One region of the Streptomyces malaysiensis subsp. malaysiensis genome, then DNA from elsewhere that is predicted to be linked to it. Evidence: riboswitches for the same ligand, from Rfam matches in the RefSeq annotation. Region 1 holds a riboswitch; the other holds the start of a gene.
What was found. Region 1 has a riboswitch for glycine ahead of gcvP (aminomethyl-transferring glycine dehydrogenase). Riboswitches for the same ligand answer to the same signal wherever they lie in the genome.
Positions count from the first base shown of each region.

Region 2: it holds a riboswitch for glycine, as region 1 does, so the genes downstream of both, gcvT (glycine cleavage system aminomethyltransferase GcvT) here and gcvP (aminomethyl-transferring glycine dehydrogenase) in region 1, are expected to answer to the same signal.

Region 1 is NZ_JBEZNG010000049.1:31,624-41,738, forward strand. It holds gene AB0E24_RS44445 (CPBP family intramembrane glutamic endopeptidase) at 1-353, opposite strand, end outside; gene AB0E24_RS44450 (glutamate-cysteine ligase family protein) at 517-2,019, opposite strand; gene AB0E24_RS44455 (hypothetical protein) at 2,468-3,055, shown strand; gene AB0E24_RS44460 (DUF5999 family protein) at 3,321-3,527, shown strand; gene gcvP (aminomethyl-transferring glycine dehydrogenase) at 3,652-6,567, opposite strand; glycine riboswitch at 6,633-6,757, opposite strand; glycine riboswitch at 6,759-6,856, opposite strand; gene AB0E24_RS44470 (PRC-barrel domain-containing protein) at 6,992-7,309, shown strand; gene AB0E24_RS44475 (DNA polymerase IV) at 7,285-8,847, opposite strand; gene AB0E24_RS44480 (MerR family transcriptional regulator) at 8,996-9,622, opposite strand; gene AB0E24_RS44485 (bifunctional nuclease family protein) at 9,790-10,115, opposite strand, start outside.
Region 2 is NZ_JBEZNG010000001.1:131,321-141,435, reverse strand. It holds gene AB0E24_RS00615 (L-serine ammonia-lyase) at 1-701, opposite strand, end outside; gene glyA (serine hydroxymethyltransferase) at 891-2,156, opposite strand; gene gcvH (glycine cleavage system protein GcvH) at 2,182-2,562, opposite strand; gene gcvT (glycine cleavage system aminomethyltransferase GcvT) at 2,735-3,862, opposite strand; glycine riboswitch at 4,034-4,145, opposite strand; gene AB0E24_RS00595 (AAA family ATPase) at 4,314-5,012, shown strand; gene AB0E24_RS00590 (enhanced serine sensitivity protein SseB) at 5,289-6,095, shown strand; gene AB0E24_RS00585 (enhanced serine sensitivity protein SseB C-terminal domain-containing protein) at 6,207-7,004, shown strand; gene AB0E24_RS00580 (ABC transporter permease) at 7,521-8,525, shown strand; gene AB0E24_RS00575 (ABC transporter substrate-binding protein) at 8,660-10,115, shown strand, end outside.

The DNA of each region.
Region 1 (10,115 bases):
GCCCCCAGGTACAGCAGCAGCCCGGTCCCGCCGATCGCGGCCGCGACCACGGCGCCCCACACCACATCGAACCGCGGCCGGTCGCGGTCGAAGCCGATCACCCGGAGCCCTGCGCCCTCGCGCAGCAGCAGATGGGCCACGAGCGCGACCGGCACCAGCGCGGTCGCGATGCCGAACAGCTGCCAGGCGAGGTCCAGCCAGGGCCGCCCCGGCGCCGCCGAGGAGTTGAGCGTGGCCGCCTGGTCCTTCAGTCCGCCCGGTTTGGTCACCGAGCCGATGAAGCTGATCAGCGCGGAAAGCGCGCTCGCGCCGAGGGACAGCGCCAGCACGAGCAGCGTCTCGTTGCGCAGCATCCGCCGCGAGAGCCCGTCCTCGACCACGGGCGGCTCCGCGCCCCGCGCCTGTGACCGCACTCCTGTCCCCACTTCCGCTTGTCCGCCTCATCGGCGCACCCGCTCATCGGTGCGCCCGCCCCGTTCACCGGACAATACGGTGTCATGGTCGGCGGTGCGGACATCACCCGGAGAGATCGGTGGGCCAGGTGTGTACCGGCGCGTCGGTCCGCATCAGGGCGCAGTAGCGGCGGGTCATGGCGGCGAGGGCGGCGTCCCGGTCCAGCCCGCCGCCCAGCGCCCGGTGGTAGGTGGCCGCCTGCCAGGACGCGCCGTTGACCCCCAGCTTGCAGCGCTCCTCGATCACGCCGAGGTAGCGGTCGCGGTCGGCGGGCTCCACGCCCCAGGAGTCGAGGCCGGACGCGGCGAGCGGCAGCAACTCCTCACGGACCAGCCGGACGGCGGAGGTGCGGTTCAGGGAGGCCGACCGGCCGGATTTGGGCCATTGGAGGACCGCGTCGATGCCGTGCCGGCAGGCCGCGTCGAAGTTGGCCGCGGCGGCCGCGAACGGCAGCCGGGTCCACACCGGGCGGGGCTCCTCGGCCAGCGCCCTGACCAGTCCGTAGTAGAAGGCGGCGTTGGCGATGACATCGGTGACGGTGGGCCCCGCCGGGAGCACGCGGTTCTCCACGCGCAGATGCGGCACGCCGTCCACGACGTCGTAGACGGGCCGGTTCCAGCGGTAGATGGTGCCGTTGTGCAGCGCCAGTTCCTGGAGCGCGGGCACCCCGCCCTCGTCCAGCACCCGCAGCGGGTCCTCGTCGTCGCCGGAGGAGAGCAGGGGCGGGAAGAAGCGCAGATTCTCCTCGAACAACTCGTATGCGGAATCGATCCAGCGCTCGCCGAACCAGGTGCGCGGGCGCGCCCCCTGGGCGGCGATTTCCGGTGGGCGCACATCGGTGGCCTGGAGGAACAGCGGCGGCCTGGATTCGCGCCACGCCTCATGGCCGAAGACGAAGGGGGAGTTGGCGCCCACCGCGATCTGTACGGCGGCCACCGCCTGCGCCGCGTTCCACGCGTCCGCGAAGCGCCCCGGGGTGACCTGGAGATGGAGCTGGACGGAGGTGCAGGCCGCCTCGGGGGCGATGCAGGAACTGGCGTAGGTGAATCGTTCCCGGCCCTCGATGTCGATGAGGAAATCCTCGCCGCGGGCGGCCAGCATCTGCTCATTGAGAAGTTTGTAACGGTCGTCATAGGAAAGGTTCGTGGATCCCAGATCGTCCGCTGCGAGGGTCGGAAGAATTCCGATCATCACGATCTCGGAGGACACTTCCCGCGCCTTGCGATCGGCATATGACAAACCGGTTCGGAGCTCTTCCGAGAGCTGATCGAGAACGCGTCCGTGCAAACGGTGGGGCACGATGTTTACTTCAAGATTGCACTGCCCGAGTTCGGTCTGGAAATCATGGCTCCCGATGCGCTCCAGAACCTCCGCGTTCATCATCCTCGGCAGTCCGTCGGCCCCGGCGAGATTCAGCTCGATCTCAAGCCCCATCAGATTCTTCGGGCGGTCGAATCGCTTGTCGGCCAGAAGCCGGCCGAGCCCGTCGAGGCACTGCCGCAACCGGGCGCGCTGCCGTCGCCGGCCGGACGGGTCGAACTCACCGGCTATGAGCTTCTCCCCCATCGAAGCGTCCCTCCTCCAGTGGATCATCGGCGTCAGGCCGTCTGCACACCACGCTCGATGATGCCCACCAATGTGATCGATAACGCCCCGCGTTCCGCACCCAGCCGGTAGGCTCTCTGGAACCGCGCATTGCGCCGGGGAGAATGAACCAGCGAGTTCCAGCCTACCGCGCGGGCCGCAAAATGCCAGGTCATATCCGTTCATCTGGCACTGAATCGGGGAAAATCCCCGCGCCCCCGGGGTCTGGATAACCTCTTGTCGGGGTTATCGGCAGCGGCTAGACGAAACACAACGGGAACACTTGTCGTATAAACTCGGCTAACGAGGCAGAGAGATAACGCCCGAACGGTCTGTTCCGGCTCCCCTCTGACCCGTGTTCCACCGCTAGCGCCGCCCAAACCCGGCCCGCTATCGCTTCACCGTGTCTTCAAGCGAGAGGCGATCCACCATGCCGCTGCATGTGCCCCAGGCCCCCGCGCCCGCCCTGCGCAGCGTCCTCACGGCCCTTGACTCCCCCACCGCCGTCCGCGAGGCCCGCACCCCGGCACTCTCCACGCTCACCGGCCCCTTCGAACCCGAACTCCCGCTCCCCGTCCATGTCCTGGACGACATCACCGCCCCCGACGGCCCGCCGAGCACCCGGCTCACCGGCTGGCGCTTCCTGATCCGGGACGGCGACCGTACGGTGGCCGCCGCCGAGGCGATGCTCACCGCCGACGGCTGGGCCTTCTCGCACTTCTCCGAGGGCCCCTACGTCAGCTCGGCCGAACTCGCCCTGAGCCAGGCCGAGTCGCTGCCCTCGGCGTACCAGCCGCGGCTGCTGTCCATCCCCGAGCTCTACATGGTCACGCTCTGGCTGCACGGCGACCTGATGGCGGACGGCGCCGAAGGCGGCCTGGGCGCGGGGGACCTGTTGGTGCCGCTCGCCCCGGCACCACCCGGTATCGCGGCCCACCGGGCGCATCAGGCAACCGATCTGCTGCCCGTTCTGACGCACCGGCTGACCCGGGCACCTTTGCTTGGCTCACCTGCCTGACCTGGGCCTTCATCAGGCCGCGAGCGCCCTGTGACCGCCGGGTCACGGGGCGCTCCGCGCGGCATCCTCGTAACAGTCCGGCGGCGATGAACCGTCCGGACGGGTGATGCGTCATTATCTAGCGAGACCGGTACCGCGAAATCCCTGCGGATCCCAGGCCGTAGGGCAACACTGGAGAAATCGACCGACTCAACCACGGGGGGCGGCCATGAACGCCGCAGCGAGCCGCAGGACCTTCACCACTCCGCAGCGAAAGAACCCTGTCATGTGCCAGCATCAACCGCCTTGCCCATCAGCCGACTCCGCCGACCGGGATGCCGCCCATCTGGTGGCGCACCACCCCGAGCAGGGCTGGAGCCTGCTGTGCAACGGCGTCCTGCTCTTCGAGGACACCGGTGAGCTGCTGCCGGACGGGCGTGTCATCGCACCGTGCCGACCGCTGGGTTCCGAGCACATCGTCACCGCGGCCTGACACCGCGAGCACATCGTCACCGCCGTCCGACACCGCCAGCGACGGCATGTACACCGCAGGGGCCGGCCCGGCGCATCCGCCGCACCGGCCCCATTGACGCGTCAACGGGCGGAACGCCTCAGGCTCAGCCCTCGTAGGACTCCAGCGGCGGGCAGGAGCAGACGAGGTTGCGGTCCCCGTAGGCTCCGTCGATCCGCCGCACCGGCGGCCAGTACTTGTCGGCCGCCGAGACCCCGGCCGGGAAGACCGCTTCCTCCCGGGAGTACGAGTGGTCCCACTCCCCGGTCAGCGACGCCGCCGTATGCGGGGCGTTCCGGAGCGGATTGTCCTCCTTGGCCCACTCGCCCGAGCCGACCTTCTCGATCTCGGCCCGGATGGCGATCATCGCCTGGCAGAACCGGTCCAGCTCCGCCAGGTCCTCGCTCTCGGTCGGCTCGATCATCAACGTCCCGGCGACCGGGAACGACATCGTCGGCGCGTGGAAGCCGTAGTCGATCAGGCGCTTGGCCACATCGTCGACGCTCACCCCGGTGGCCTTCGTCAGCGGCCGCAGATCCACGATGCACTCATGGGCCACCAGCCCGCCGGGGCCGGTGTAGAGCACGGGGTAGTGCGGTTCGAGACGCTTGGCGATGTAATTGGCGCCGAGCACCGCGACCTGGGTCGCGCGGCGCAGCCCCTCGGCGCCCATCAGCCGGATGTACGCCCAGGAGATCGGCAGGATCCCCGCGGAGCCCCAGGGGGCGGCCGAGACCGGCCCGACGCCGGTGGCCGGGCCCGCGGCGGGCTGGAGCGGATGGTTGGGGAGGAAGGGCGCCAGATGCTCGCGCACCGCGACCGGGCCGACGCCGGGGCCGCCACCGCCGTGCGGGATGCAGAAGGTCTTGTGCAGGTTCAGATGCGAGACATCGCCGCCGAACCGGCCGGGTTCGGCGAGCCCGACCAGCGCGTTGAGATTGGCGCCGTCCACGTAGACCTGGCCGCCCGCGTCGTGCACGGCCGCGCAGATCTCGGTGATGTGCTCCTCGAACACACCGTGGGTGGAGGGGTAGGTGACCATCAGCACGGCCAGTTCCGCACCATGCTTCTCGATCTTGGCGCGCAGATCGCCGGTGTCGATCTCGCCGTCCTCACCGGTCTTGACCACGACGACCTTCATCCCGGCCATCACGGCGCTGGCGGCGTTGGTGCCGTGCGCGGAGGACGGGATCAGGCAGACGGTGCGTCGGGTGTCCCCGTTGGCCCGGTGGTAGGCGCGCACCGCCAGCAGACCGGCGAGTTCGCCCTGGGAGCCGGCGTTCGGCTGGAGCGAGACCTTGTCATAGCCGGTGACCTCGGCCAGCCGCTCCTCCAGCTCACGGATCAGGGTCAGATAGCCCTGGGCCTGCTCGGCCGGTGCGAAGGGGTGCAGCGCGCCGAACTCCGGCCAGGTGACCGGCTCCATCTCGGTGGTCGCGTTGAGCTTCATGGTGCAGGAGCCGAGCGGGATCATGCCCCGGTCCAGGGCGTAGTCCCGGTCCGCCAGGCGGCGCAGATAGCGCAGCATCGCGGTCTCGGAGCGGTGCTGGTGGAAGACCGGGTGGGCCAGATAGCCGTCGTGGCGCAGCAGGTCCGCGGGCAGCGCGTCCGGCGCCGAGGCGTCCAGCTCGTCGATGCCGGGGATCCCGGCCGCGTCGCCGTTCCCGCCGTCCACCCCGAAGGCGGACCATACGGCGGCCAGCTGCGCACGGCCGGTGGTCTCGTCGCAGGCGATGCCCACATGGTCGGCGTCGGTGTGCCGAAGGTTGACCCCGGCCTCGCGGGCCGCGGCCACGACCTCGGCGGCCCGGCCCGGCACCCGCGCGGTGAGGGTGTCGAAGAACGCGCCGTGCACCACCTCGACACCGCCGGCCCGCAGCCCCTCGGCGAGCACGGAGGCGTAGCGGTGGGTGCGGCGGGCGATCCCCGCGAGCCCGTCCGGGCCGTGGTAGACGGCGTACATCCCGGCCATCACGGCCAGCAGCACCTGAGCGGTGCAGATGTTGCTGGTGGCCTTCTCCCGGCGGATGTGCTGCTCACGGGTCTGCAACGCCAGCCGGTACGCCTTGTCGCCGTCGGCGTCCACGGAGACCCCGACCAGCCGGCCGGGCAGGTTGCGCGCGTAGGCGTCGCGCACCGACATGAAACCGGCGTGCGGTCCGCCGAAGCCCATCGGGACGCCGAACCGCTGGCTGCTGCCCACCGCGATGTCCGCGCCCAGCTCACCGGGCGAGGCGAGCAGGGTGAGCGCGAGCAGATCGGCGGCGACGGTGACGACGGCGCCGAGCTCATGGGCGCGCTCGATGACCGGGCGCGGATCGCGCACCGCGCCGGAGGCGCCCGGGTACTGCACCAGCACACCGAAGATCCCGCGCTCGGCGATCTCCTCCGGAATGCCCTCGGCCAAGTCGGCGACGACGACCTCGACACCGGTCGGCTCGGCGCGGGTCCTGATGACCGCGACGGTCTGCGGCAGACAGTCGGCGTCGACCAGGAAGACACCCTCCTTGACCTTGCCGACACGCCGCGACAGTGCCATCGCCTCGGCGGCCGCGGTGGCCTCGTCCAGCAGCGAGGAACCGGCCGTGGGCAGCCCGGTCAGATCGGCGACGACGGTTTGGAAGTTGAGCAGCGCCTCGAGCCGGCCCTGGGAGATCTCCGGCTGGTAGGGCGTGTAGGCGGTGTACCAGGCGGGGTTCTCCAGCACATTGCGCAGGATCACCGGCGGGGTGTGGGTGCCGTAGTAGCCGAGGCCGATCATCGACGGCAGCACCTGGTTGCGGTCGGCGAGTCCGCGCAGCTCGGCGAGGACCTCCGGTTCGCTGCGGGCCGGAGGCAGGGCGTTCAGCGCCTCGGTGCTCTTGATGACGTCCGGTACGGCGGCCTCGGTGAGCTCGTCCAGCGAGCCGAAGCCGACCTGGGCAAGCATCTTGGCCTGAGCCTCGCCGTCCGGGCCGATATGGCGCTGCTCGAACGGAGTACCGCGTTCCAAGTCGGAGAGTGCGATGCGATGGGCGGTCATCTGCGGGGGCCTCCTGGTCTGTAACGACCGACGAGGGGCACCACGGCGCGGGTGCCCGGACGGCCTCCCCCTCTGTCATCTCAACCTGAGAGCTTCACCGGCCCACATACCGCCTGACCGGTTTTCACCGTCGGTGAGGAGGGGTCCCGGAGCTCTGCTCGCCCGTGGCCCACCCTGCTTTCCAGAGTGACCTCACCCGCACGGTACGTGTGCCTGAGAGATTCCGGGGAGGGTTTGCTCCTTCGGCGCCTCCGACAGCGTCGGCGGAGGACTCTCCCGCACGGGGTTCACAGTCACAGTCAGCGTATCAGCGGTTCTGCCGCGGGGGACGGCCGCCGGTGTTCGAGTGGCCGAGCGCGGCGATGTGGCTTTTTGTAGGTATCAATGGCCACTTGCCACCTGCTTGCCACCTGTGGGAGAGACCGTGCAGACCGATATCGACCCGCGGACCCTGATCGGCCGCAAGGCATTCGACCGCGAGGGCGCCAAGATCGGCACCGTGGACGAGGTCTATCTCGACGACGCGACCGGCGAGCCCGAATGGGCGGCGGTACGCACCGGGCTGTTCAGCCGGGACGTCTTCGTACCGCTCGAACCGAGCGAGGTGGTCGGCGACACCCTGCGGGTGCCGTACGAACGGGCGCTGATCAAGGACGCCCCGGACTTCGGCGTCGGGCGCCACCTCTCCCCCGAGCAGGAACTCCAGCTCTACCACCACTACGGCCTGGACGTCACCGGCTGACCCGGCCCCTGACCGGGCCCACCACCGGCACCCGCCGACCCGTCCGGGCCTTCGGCCTCCCGCGGGCCTTGGCCCATGCCCTCCGCGGGATCCGCGGTCCCGTCCGGGCTCGGGTCCGCGGCCTCCCCCTGGGGCGCCGGGCCCGGCCCCGCGTCCGGCCGCAGCAACGGCAGCGGTTCGGACGGTTCAAGCGCCGGGTCGTCCACGGCGAACGTCCGTACCCGCCCCGGCCGCGACCACGGCTCCTCGAAGCGCACGGTCACCCGGCCCACCCCACTGCCCTGCACCCAGCCCGCCCCGTACTCGGTATGCCGCACATCGGTGCCCGGCAGCCAGTGCCGTGGCTTCCCAGCGCCCTCAGACGCCTCTTCCGCGCGCTCTCCCACGGCCTCCGGTCTCTCGGGGCCCGGCGGGTGCCCCGCGCCCTCCAGGGCCTCGTGAGCGGCTTGGGCTGCCTGGGCTGCCTGGGCTGCCTGGGCGAAGAGATCCTCCTGGGTGTAGTCCGCCAGACCGCTGACGCCGACGCCCAGCAGCCGCACACCCGCCGTGGTGTCCACGCTGTCGATCAGCCGCGCCGCGGCCTCCCGCACCACCCCCGGATCGTCGGTCGGCCCGCGCAGGGTCTCCGAACGGGTGAGCGTGGAGAAGTCGTACCGCCGCACCTTGATCACGACCGTCCGCCCCGAGCGGCCCGCCTCGCGCAGCCGCCGCACACAGCGGTCGGCGAGCCGCGCGATCTCCAGCTGCACCCGGGTGCGATCGGTGACGTCGACGTCGAAGGTGTCCTCGGCCGAGATGGACTTGGCGTCCCGCTCGGCGACGACGGGCCGCTCGTCCCGGCCCTCGGCCATCAGGAACAGCGAGGTGCCGTGGGCCCGGCCCAGCAGCCGCACCAGCTCGGCCTCGCCCGCCTCCCGGGTCTCGGCCACGGTGTGGATCCCGGCCCGGCGCAGCGTCTCCGCCGTGGCGGGACCCACGCCCGGGAGCGTACGGACCGACATGGGGCCGAGCAGATCGCGCTCCGTCCCGGGCTCGATGATCACCAGACCGTCCGGCTTGGCCTGCTCCGAGCCGATCTTGGCGAGCATCTTGGACCCGGCGAGCCCCACGGATCCGGTCAGCCCGGTGACCGCCCTGATGTCGGTCCGCAGCCGCTCCCCCACGGCGCGCGCCGCCTCCACGGTGGCCTCGGTGCCGCCCGCCTCCAGATCGACGAACGCCTCGTCCAGGCTCAGCGGCTCCACCAGGGGCGACAGCGTGTGCAGCAGGCGCATGACCGAGTCGCTCACCTTGCGGTAGAGGGAGAAGCGCGGGATGAGGAACGCCGCGTTCGGACACAGGCGGCGGGCCTGGGCCATCGCCATGGCCGAGTGCACCCCGAACACCCGGGCCTCGTAGGAGGCCGTGGCGACCACGCCACGCGGCCCCAGGCCCCCCACGATCACCGGCTTACCGCGCAGGCTGGGCTTGGCCGCCTGCTCCGCCGAGGCGTAGAAGGCGTCCATGTCCAGATGGAGAATCGTCGGCGCACCCCTCACATCTCCGATGCTGCCGCACACCACCGACAATGGGCGGCCCGAGGGCCGGGGACGGGGCCCGGAGGCGCCGATCGGCGCCTCTTAGGGGTGCTGGGCGAGAACGCGAGGGGCGCGGCGAGGGGACGAAGCGGAAGGCCGAACGGACTGCTCAACCGGCCCGGTTGCGGCGCGCCGCGAGCTCATCGGCGGGGTTGGGCCGGATCAGCGTCTCACCGGTGTCCACCCGCTCGCCGTGCAGCTGGGAGAGCGCGCTCTCCACATCCCGCCAGACGACGCCCACGGCGATCCCGAAGACGCCCTGGCCGCCCTGGAGGAGGTCCACGACCTCATCGGGCGAGGTGCACTCGTAGACGGTCGCGCCGTCGCTCATGAGCGTCATCTGGGCCAGGTCGTCGAGCTCCCTGGAGCGCAGATGCGCCACCGCCGCCCGGATGTTCTGGAGCGACACGCCTGTGTCCAGCAGCCGCTTCACGATCTTGAGGACGACCACGTCCCGGAAGCTGTAGAGCCGCTGGCTGCCCGAGCCGTAGGCCGGCCGGACGCTGGGTTCCACCAGCCCGGTGCGGGCCCAGTAGTCCAGCTGGCGGTAGGTGATGCCCGCAGCCGCGCATGCGGTGGGTCCGCGGTATCCGACCCGCTCCGTCCCCCCCGCGGCGGGCTCATGCGGCGGTGCGGCCTGTGCCGCGACCCGAGCCTTCACTGCCGGATCGGCCGATGCGCTCCCCTGGAGCGTGTACGGACCGCCGGCCGCCGTGCCGTCGCCGGTGCTTCTCACGCCGACCTCCGTCCTCGACCTGCCATCTTGAAGGTAGGCAGTCACCCGGGGTGCGTCAACGATCGCCACACTCGGCACGCCGAGTGATAATCACCCTAAGGGTGGTTTCCCGTGTCCCTCGTCCGGGAAAGGCTACTCGAATGCGCGAGCGAGGACCGGCATACCGTCTACTGGCTGCTGGTTCCGAAGTCCTCGGGCGAGATCTGGTCGAGGAACTCGCGGAACTTCTCCACCTCGTCCTCCTGCTCGTCCGGGATCGCGATACCGGCGTCGTCCAGCACGCCGTCGCTGCCGTAGATCGGCGTTCCGGTGCGCAGCGCGAGCGCTATGGCGTCGGACGGCCGGGCACTGACCTCCACGCCGCTGGCGAAGACCAGCTCCGCGTAGAAGACCCCCTCGCGCAGATCCGTGATCCGGACCTCCGTGAGCTGCTGGCCGACCGCTTCGAGTACGTCTTTGAAAAGGTCATGGGTCAGCGGGCGCGCCGGAGCCA
Region 2 (10,115 bases), on a different contig from region 1:
GACATGCCGCGGGCCACGCACTTCTCCATGACGTGCCAGATCTCCAGCAGGCCCGCGCGGATCTCCTGCTCCGTGCGCCACGCCTTCTCGTTCTCCAGCATCAGGGCGGAGATGGACAGCCCCGTCTCCTGGGAGAGCCGCAGCAGCTCGTCGCCGGTGCGGAAGGGGTGGGTGAGGACGGTGTCGTCGAGTTTGATGCGGTCCTCGCCGACCGCGTCCTCGTCCACCACGAAGCCGCCGCCGACCGAGTAGTACGTCTTCTCCAGCAGCGGATGGCCCTCGGCGTCGTACGCGCACAGCGTCATGCCGTTGGCGTGGTACGGCAGGGAGCGGCGGCGGTGCAGGATCAGCTGGGCCGACGGATCGAAGTCGATCTCCTGGCCGGGGCCGATCTCGGCGCCGAGCAGCCGCAGTCGCTTGGTGGAGCGGATGCGCTCCACCTCGTCGTCGGCGGTCTCGACGTCGACGGTGCGCGGGGAGTGGCCCTCCAGGCCCAGCAGCACGGCCTTCGGGGTGCCATGGCCATGGCCGGTGGCGCCCAGCGAGCCGAAGAGTTCGGCACGGACGGAGGTGGTGTGGGCCAGCAGGCCCTCGTTCTTCAGCCGGCGGACGAACATCCGCGAGGCCCGCATCGGGCCGACGGTGTGCGAACTGGACGGGCCGATGCCGATCGAGAAGAGGTCGAATACGGAAATGGCCACTGGGGACTCCTTCATCTGCACGCCGGGGAAGCGTGTGCCCGCCGGGAAGCGTGCGGGCCGTGCGTGCGGGCCGTGCGTGCGGGCCGTGCGTATGCGCCGTGCCTATGCGCCGTGTCGGGCTGGTGCGGCGGGGGCGCGCCGGCGCGGGCGCGCCCCCCGTGTCCGGGTCACGTCGGGGGTTACTCCGGGTTACTTGGACAGGTGCGCGTACAGCGGGTGCTTGTCGGCCAGGGCGGTGACCCGGGCCTTCAGCGCCTCCGCGTCGTGGGACGGCTTGAGCGTCTGCGCGATCACGTCGGCGACCTCGCGGAAGTCGTCCGCGGTGAAGCCGCGCGTGGCCAGCGCCGGGGTGCCGATCCGCAGACCCGAGGTGACCATCGGGGGCCGCGGATCGTTCGGGATCGCGTTGCGGTTGACCGTGATGCCGACCTCGTGGAGCCGGTCCTCGGCCTGCCGCCCGTCCAGCTCGGAGTCGCGCAGATCGACCAGGACCAGATGGACGTCGGTGCCGCCGGAGAGCACGGCGACGCCCGCCTCGCGCACATCCGGCTGGGTCAGGCGCTCGGCGAGGATCTTCGCGCCCTCCAGGGTGCGCTCCTGACGCTCCTTGAAGGCCGAGCTCGCCGCGACCTTGAAGGACACCGCCTTCGCCGCGATCACATGCTCCAGCGGGCCGCCCTGCTGACCGGGGAAGACCGCCGAGTTGATCTTCTTGGCCAGCTCGGCGGTGGAGAGGATCACGCCACCGCGCGGACCGCCCAGGGTCTTGTGCGTGGTGGTGGTCACCACATGGGCGTGCGGTACGGGCGAGGGGTGCAGCCCGGCCGCCACCAGACCCGCGAAGTGGGCCATGTCGACCATCAGATACGCGCCGACCTCGTCCGCGATCCGGCGGAAGGCCGCGAAGTCCAGCTGGCGGGGGTAGGCCGACCAGCCCGCGATCACCAGCTTGGGGCGGTGCTCCTTGGCCAGCCGCTCGACCTCGTCCATGTCGACCAGACCGGTCTCGGCGTCCACGTGGTAGGGCACCACGTTGTAGAGCTTGCCGGAGAAGTTGATCTTCATGCCATGGGTCAAATGGCCGCCGTGCGCCAGGTTCAGCCCCAGGATGGTGTCGCCGGGGGAGAGCAGGGCGAACATCGCGGCCGCGTTGGCCTGTGCGCCCGAATGCGGCTGGACGTTCGCCGCCTCGGCGCCGAAGAGCTCCTTGACCCGGTCGATGGCGATCTGCTCGACCACATCGACATGCTCACAGCCGCCGTAGTAGCGGCGGCCGGGGTAGCCCTCGGCGTACTTGTTGGTCAGGACCGAGCCCTGGGCCTCCATCACCGCCGCCGGAGCGAAGTTCTCCGAGGCGATCATCTCCAGGGTGGACTGCTGGCGGTGGAGTTCGGCGTCGACAGCAGCGGCGACGTCCGGGTCGAGCTCGTGCAGGGAGCTGTTGAGAAGCGACATCGAGGTCCCGATCGAAAGAGGAGGGTCAGTTTTCGGCGAAGGCGGTGTACTCGTCGGCGGAGAGCAGCTCCTCCGGCTCGTTCGCCACCCGCACCTTGAACAGCCAGCCGCCCTCGAAGGGGGCGGAATTCACCAGCGCCGGATCGTTCACCACGTCCTCGTTGATCTCGGTGACCTCACCGGAGACGGGCGCGTACAGGTCGCTGACCGACTTGGTGGACTCCAGCTCTCCGCAGGTTTCACCGGCGGTGACGGCAGAGCCGACGTCCGGGAGCTGGACATAGACGACATCGCCGAGCGCGTTGGCCGCGAATTCGGTGATGCCGATCGTCGACACGCCGTCCTCGTCGGCGGCCGACAGCCACTCGTGCTCCTTGCTGTAGCGCAGCTGCTGGGGGTTGCTCATGGTCCGATTCTCCTGGATACGGGGGAGTGTTTGGGAAACGGGTCTTAGCTGGTGGGACGAGACGCCGGGGACACCGATGGGGTCACGGCGCCGAGGGGACGCGGCGGGCCGGAAGACGTCGATGGGACGCGGTGGGCCGGAGGACGCCGAGAGGACACGGGCCGGGGCCCGCTCAGCGCTCGCGCCGGTAGAAGGGGAGCGCCACGACCTCGTACGGCTCCCGGGTGCCCCGGATGTCCACCGAGACCCCCTCGGTGCCGGGCTTGGCGTACTCCACGTCCACATACGCCATCGCGATCGGCTTGCCCAGCGTCGGCGAGGGCGCGCCCGAGGTGACCTGGCCGATCCGTGAGCCGTCGGCGGCCACCACCGCGTATCCGGCGCGCGGCACCCGGCGGCCCTCGGCGATCAGGCCGACCAGGGTGCGCGGGCTGACGGTGTCCGCCTGGCGGGACGCGGCCTCCAGGGCCTGGCGGCCGACGAAGTCGCCCGGCTTGTCCAGCTTCACCACCCGGCCGAGCCCCGCGTCGAAGGGGGTGGTGTCGCTGGTCAGCTCATGCCCGTACAGCGGCATGCCCGCCTCCAGCCGCAGGGTGTCCCGGCAGGACAGCCCGCAGGGCACCAGGCCCACCGGCGCCCCGGCCTCGGTCAGTGCGTCCCAGACCCGCTCGGCGTCGTCCGGCGCCAGGAACAGCTCGAAGCCGTCCTCGCCCGTGTAGCCGGTGCGGGCGATCATGGCGGGGACGCCCGCGACGGTGCCGGGCAGCCCGGCGTAGTACTTCAGCCCGTCCAGGTCGGCGTCGGTCAGGCGCTTCAGGATCCCCGGGGACTCGGGCCCCTGGACGGCGATCAGCGCATACGCGTCGCGGTCGTCCCTCACGGCCGTCTCGAAGCCGCTCGCCCGCTCGGTCAGCGCGTCCAGCACCACCTGGGCGTTGGCGGCGTTGGCCACCACCAGGAACTCCTCGTCGCCGAGGCGGTAGACGATCAGGTCGTCCAGGATGCCGCCCTCGGTGTCGCAGATCATGGTGTAGCGGGCCCGGCCGACGGCGAGCGCGGACAGCCGGCCCACCAGCGCGTGGTCCAGGGCCTGCCCGGCCTGCGGGCCGATGAGAGAGATCTCACCCATGTGGGAGAGGTCGAAGAGCCCGGCGCGGGTGCGCACCGCGGTGTGCTCATCGCGCTCACTGCCGTAGCGCAGCGGCATCTCCCAGCCGGCGAAGTCGGTCATGGTGGCGCCGAGCGCACGGTGCCGCGCGTCCAGCGCGGTGCGGCGTGGGGTGGGCGGGGCGTCGGTCACGATTCAGGCTCCAGAAGGTCGGGGTCGCGCTACGGCGTGGACGGACGGCAAGGACGCGTGCGTCCTCCCCATCTGTCATCGGAACCTGAGAGGTTCGCCGTGACGCCCGTAAGGGGCCCGGCTTGCACCTTGGGTGGAGCCGCGCCCGCGCGGCCCGCTTTTCAGATCTGCCTCGTCCGCGCGGTATCAGGGGCCTGAGAGATTCAAGGGAGGGCTTGCTCCTTCGGCGCCCTGGACGCCCGGCATGGATGCCGGTGACCAAGGACTCTCCCGCGCGGATTCAAACGGCCGGTATGGAGTTGCGGCCACATCATCGCATGTATGGCCGAGAAGGGAAGCCCCGAACCGAGCGGGCTGAGGGCGCCCGGCGGAGGCAGCCTTGATGGACATTACCTTTTCTTGACACTCTGCGGGTACGAGCAGCGTTGACCGACCTGGGAGGACGATCACGGTGCATGGGCAGGAAACGCACGCGACAACACGGAGGCTCCTGCCGGCGCGGCGTGGCCGCACCCCCTCCGGGTCGACGGCGCGCCCCGGCCGAAGAGCCCCGGTGCACGATCTGCGCGACGAGGCGCGGGACGGCGGCGCGGGCACGCGGGAGCTCCGCTTTCCGGCGGGGGACGTGCTGGTCGCCTCCGGGCTGCCGGGCAGTGGCAAGAGCACGCTGATCAACCGGACCGTGCCGCTCCTGGACGAGACGGGCTCGGTCGTCATCAGGGTGGACTCGCAGAACACCCGCGAGGCGTGGGAGCGCCGGCTGCCCGGCTGGCTGCCGTACGCGCTCTACCGCCCGCTGGTCCGGTACACCCACTACGCCGGGCTGCGCCGGGCGCTGCGCTCGAACGTGAGCGTCGTGGTCCACGACTGCGGTGCGCTGCCATGGGTCCGCCGCTGGCTGGCCCGGGACGTACGGCGCCGGGGCCGCAGCCTCCATATGGTGCTGCTGGACGTGGACGGCGCGGTGGCCCTGGAGGGCCAGGCCGCCCGCGGCCGCGGGGTCTCCGGCTATGCCTTCGGCCGCCATCTGCGCGCCATGCGGGGGCTGATCACCGGGATCGAGGAGGGGCGGCCGCCGGAGGGGTGCGCCTCCGCGGTGCTGCTGGACCGGTCGACCGCGAGCGCGCTGCGCTGCATCTCCTTCGAATGAGCCCCGGCCCCGGGGCGAGTGGGGCCGGTCTCCCAGGCGGACCCCGGGGGAGCCCGAGCGGACCCCGGGCGGCTCGCCGGGCGGCTCCCCGGTGAGGTGAGGGAGCGTCAGACGCCCCGTGGCCGGAAATCGGCCACGGGGCGTCACTCGCCGTCACGGCGGCCCGGCCGGGCGAGGTGGGGAAGTGCTGTGGAGATGCCGTCGCCCCGCTGGCCCTGGGCCATCCAGCCGTTAGGGTGCTTTGGGCAGGTCGGACGAGATGGCGGTTGGACGAAGATGAGCTTCCCGGAGCAGTACGGTATGGCCCCGGATCACGGAGGATTCCCCGGCGGTGCGTATGCCGCGCATCCGGCGTTTCCCGGCAATGAGCTCGAAGAGGTGATGGCCGCCTCGATCGACGTCCCCGGAGCCGGGGCGCGCATCGTCGAGACGCTCTCCCGCAGCCATATCTGGGTGCCGCTGCCCAACGGCGGGGGCCCGGACAGCCCGAGCCTCGATCTGCCCACGATGGAGATCGAGGGCGGCGCGTATGTCCCGGTGTTCAGCTCCGAGCAGCAGTTCCTCCAGCTCGTCGGCTCCCATATGTCCTTCACCGTCGCCCCGGCCGTGGAGTTCGCCCGCGGGCTGCCGCCCCAGCTCGGCATCGCGGTGAACCCCGGGGGCGCGGTGGTCGTACCGCTGCCGCCGCCCGCGGTCCGGGAGCTGTGCCGCGCCGGGCGCACCGAGCTCGACGGCCTGGCGCCCGGTGGCCGGGTGCGGCTCTTCGAACCGGACTGGCAGGACGAGCCGGTGGACTTCCTGGCCGCCGCCGGGATCGAGTTCGCCAAGGACACCGGGGTGCGGACCGCCCGGCGCGCCCTGGCCAGCGTCGAGGGCGGCGAGCCGGCGCTCTTCGTCGGGGTGCAGGTCGACGCCCCGGGCCCGGAGGGGCAGGCGCTCGCGGTGGACGCGCTGGGCCGGGCCCTCGGCTCGGTGCCGGTGCCGTGGAAGGTTCAGCTGGTGCTGCTGGACGTGGCGCAGGGGGATCCGGTGGCCGACTGGATGGTGTCGCGCGTACGGCCGTTCTACGACCGTGACCTCTGACGCGCCCCAGGGTCCGCTGCCGGGGCCCGTAAGCTGGTTTGATGACCAGGCGGGGCGCGGGCACGCGCCCCGGGGAGGTGCGGGCAAGGCCGAGAGAAGGGGCGGACCCAGGTGAGCGCGGGCGCGGATTGGGGGGCGGTGGCCGGCCAGGTCGAGCGAGCGTTGCAGCAGGTCGCTCCCGGCCGGTACGACGCCTATGAGGCGCTGCTCCGCGCCATCGGCGAGGGCCAGGTCTGGATGTTGCTGTGGCACGGTGCGCCCGGCTCGCCCGATGCCCAGTACGGGAACATGGATGTGGACGGCCTCGGTTACGCCCCGTGCGTGACCTCCGCCCAGGAGCTGGCCGCCAGTGGCTGGAACCGTGCGCATGAGGTGGTCGACGGGCGCCTCATCGCCGACTCCCTCTACCGCGATCGCTATGGCCTCTGGCTCAATCCGCACGCCCCCGGCGGCGGAGTGGGCATCCCCTGGCCGGATCTGCGCCGGATCGCGGGCGGTCTCGACCGGCTGCCCGCCGGGCCGCTGCGGCTGAGCGACCCCAGCATCGACCTGCCCCAGTTCTACGCGCTGTTGGGGCAGAACGCGCATCGCACCGCCGCGGTGCGGTCGCTGCGCCGCGCCTGGGTGCAGCCCGCGCTGGGCGCCCCGTATCTGGCGATCGGCCTGGATCTGTACGACACCGGGGCGGCGGCGGTGCAGTCGGTGCGGGTGATGATGGAGCAGTCGATCACCGCCGTGCCGGACGGGCTGCCGGTCTCCACGGTCGCGCTCTCCGACGAGTACGACCCCGTCGCCATGTGGATGCGGGCCAATGCCCGCCCCTTCTTCGACCGCGATGCCTATGGCACCGCGCCCGCCGCGCCGCCGTCCTACGGCTACGGCTATCCGCCGCCGCGCCCGGCGTACTGATCGCCGCCTCGCGTACTGATCCCGCCTCGCGCGCCGATCCCTGCCTCGCGCGCCGATCCCCGCCTCGCGCGCTGAGCCGCGCCCGCGTACCGTTTGCCGTCCCGCGTGCTGAATCTCGCGTACCGCGTCTCGCCCACTGATCGCCTCGCGCACCGATCCGAGTCCCGTGCACCGCTCCGCGCACCGATTGACGGGATTGCCCGTCCGGCCTTCCGGTCCTATGGGGCCGAATACCCCATAGCGGGCAGGATGTTACTGCTGCGTTCTCGTGTCGCGACCGTCCGTATAGCGGAGGGGTACTCCTCACATCACGGTTAGGCATCCATTGCCCGGGAGTACTGGCGGGTGATCACAAACGCGTTGAAGACTCCCGCTCCAAGGGGTGCGGTTCCTGCGTACGACCCCTTCCAGAAAGGTTCCGTACCAGAACGCGACTTTCACCCAGGTTGTGAACAAAGCCGCCACAGCGGCGAGTCGTGGGCCGGTCACCACCGGTCGAGAGGGGTCTCCACCACGATGACGGCACCATTGCACGGCACGAGCACGGACAGCGATCCGGTCGCGACTGCCGATGTAGCGGCGGATGTGGTCAAAGCGTCCGTAGAAGGCAGATCGCTGCGGCAGATCGCCTGGTCACGCCTGAAGCGGGACAAGCTCGCCCTGGCGGGTGGCATCGTTGTCGTGTTCCTGGTTCTGGTGGCGATCTTCGCCCCGCTGATCGTGGGTCTGCTCGGGCATCCGCCCAATGAGTTCCACCAGGAGGAGATCGACCCGCTGTTCGGCACCCCGAAGGGGTCCCTGGGCGGTATGAGCTCGGACTTCCTCTTCGGCGTGGAGCCGTCCAACGGCCGCGACGTCTTCAGCCGCGTCGTCTACGGCGCCCGGATCTCGCTGCTGGTGGCCTTCCTCGCGGCGGTGGTCGCGGTGTTCCTCGGCACCATCTTCGGCATCATCGCCGGGTACTTCGGCGGCTGGGTGGACTCGGTGATCAGCCGGGTGATGGACATGCTGCTGGCCTTCCCGCAGCTGCTCTTCATCATCTCCCTGGTCTCGGTGCTCCCCAACGACCTGCTGGGACTGACCGGCAGCGGGGTGCGCATCGCGATCCTGGTCTCGGTGATCGGCTTCTTCGGCTGGCCGTACGTCGGCCGCATCGTGCGCGGTCAGACGCTGTCGCTGCGCGAGAAGGAGTACATCGAGGCCGCGCGGAGCCTGGGCGCCGGCCGGCGCTACATCCTCTTCCGTGAGCTGCTGCCCAACCTGGTGGCGCCGATCACCGTCTACACGACGTTGATGATCCCCACCAACATCCTCACCGAGGCCGCGCTCAGCTTCCTCGGCGCGGGCGTGAAGCCGCCCACCGCCTCGTGGGGGCAGATGCTCTCCAAGGCGGTCGGCACCTATGAGGACGACCCGATGTTCATGATCATCCCGGGTGTGGCGATCTTCGTCACGGTGCTGGCCTTCAACCTCTTCGGCGACGGCGTCCGCGACGCGCTCGATCCGAAGGGCACCCGATGACGGCGCGGCGCGCGACACCCCCTGCGGACCGGTCGTACCCGAACACCTCAGCCCCTGCCGGGTCCGGCAGGCGGCTCCCCGAAGAATTCCGCGGCGGAATGCCTAGGACCGCTACCCCGGAGGTTGCAACAGCTATGAAACAGCTCTCGAGAAGCAGGCGGATCGCCGGAGCGGCGGCTGTCGTCGGCGCTCTCCTGGCCACCGCCGCCTGTGGTGGCGGCGGTTCCGACGACGAGGGCTCGGGCGCCGGGTTCAACGCCGCGGTGAAGGGTGTCGCCACCAAGTCCGCCAAGAAGGGCGGCACGCTCAAGTTCGTCAACAAGCAGGAGTTCGACTCCCTCGACCCGCAGCGTCAGTACTACGGGTTCGCCTGGGACTTCTCGCGCTTCTACGCGCGCCAACTGATCTCCTACGCGCCCAAGCCGGGCAACGCGGCCAATGAGCTGGTCCCGGACCTCGCCACCTCCACCGCCAAGATCAGCAACGGCGGGAAGACCTACACCTACACCCTGCGCGACGGGATCACCTGGGAGGACGGCTCCCCGATCACGGCGCAGGACGTCAAGTACGGCATCGAGCGCATCTGGGCCAAGGACGTCGTCTCCGGCGGCCCCGGCTATCTGCGCCAGGTCCTGGACCCCAAGGGCGAGTACAAGGGCCCGTACAAGGACAAGTCCAAGGACAAGCTGGGCCTGAAGGGGATACAGACGCCGGACGCGAAGACCGTCGTCTTCAACCTCGCCAAGCCCAACGGTGACTTCGAGCAGATGCTGGCGATGCCGACCGGCTCCCCGGTGAAGGCGGACAAGGACACCGGCGCCAAGTACACCAACCGGCCGTTCTCCTCCGGTCCGTACAAGGTCCAGTCGTACACCCCGGGCAAGAGCCTGTCGCTGGTCCGCAACACCGCCTGGAAGAAGGCGTCCGACCCGATCCGCCCGGCCCTGCCGGACAAGATCACGGTCACCTTCAACTCCAACCTCGAGGCGATCGACCGGCTGCTGATCAAGGGCGACTACGACGTCTTCCTCAGCGCCACCGGTATGACCCCCTCGGGCCGTAACGACGCCCTCAAGCAGCACAAGGGCAACGTCGACAACATCACCACCAGCTTCGTCCGGTACGTCGACTTCACCACCAAGGTCAAGCCGTTCGACAACATCCACTGCCGCAAGGCGGTCGTCTACGGCACCGACTACAAGTCGCTCCAGACCACCCGCGGTGGCCCGCAGGCCGGTGGTGACCTCGCCACCAACATGCTCCCCAAGAGCGTGAAGGGCGCGGACAACTACGACCCGTACGGCGTCCTGAAGCGCGGCGGCAAGGCGGACCCGGCCAAGGCCAAGGACGAGCTCAAGCAGTGCGGTAAGCCGAACGGCTTCTCCACCAGCATCGTGGCCCGCAACGACCAGCCCGCCGAGGTCGACGCCGCCGAGGCGCTCCAGGCGTCGCTGAAGAAGGTCGGCATCACCCTCAACGTGGAGCCGATCCAGGGCAGCACCTCCGCCAGCATCACCGGTTCGCCGGCGGTGATGAAGAAGCGCGGCTACGGTCTGTCCATGACCGGCTGGGGTCCGGACTTCCCCACCG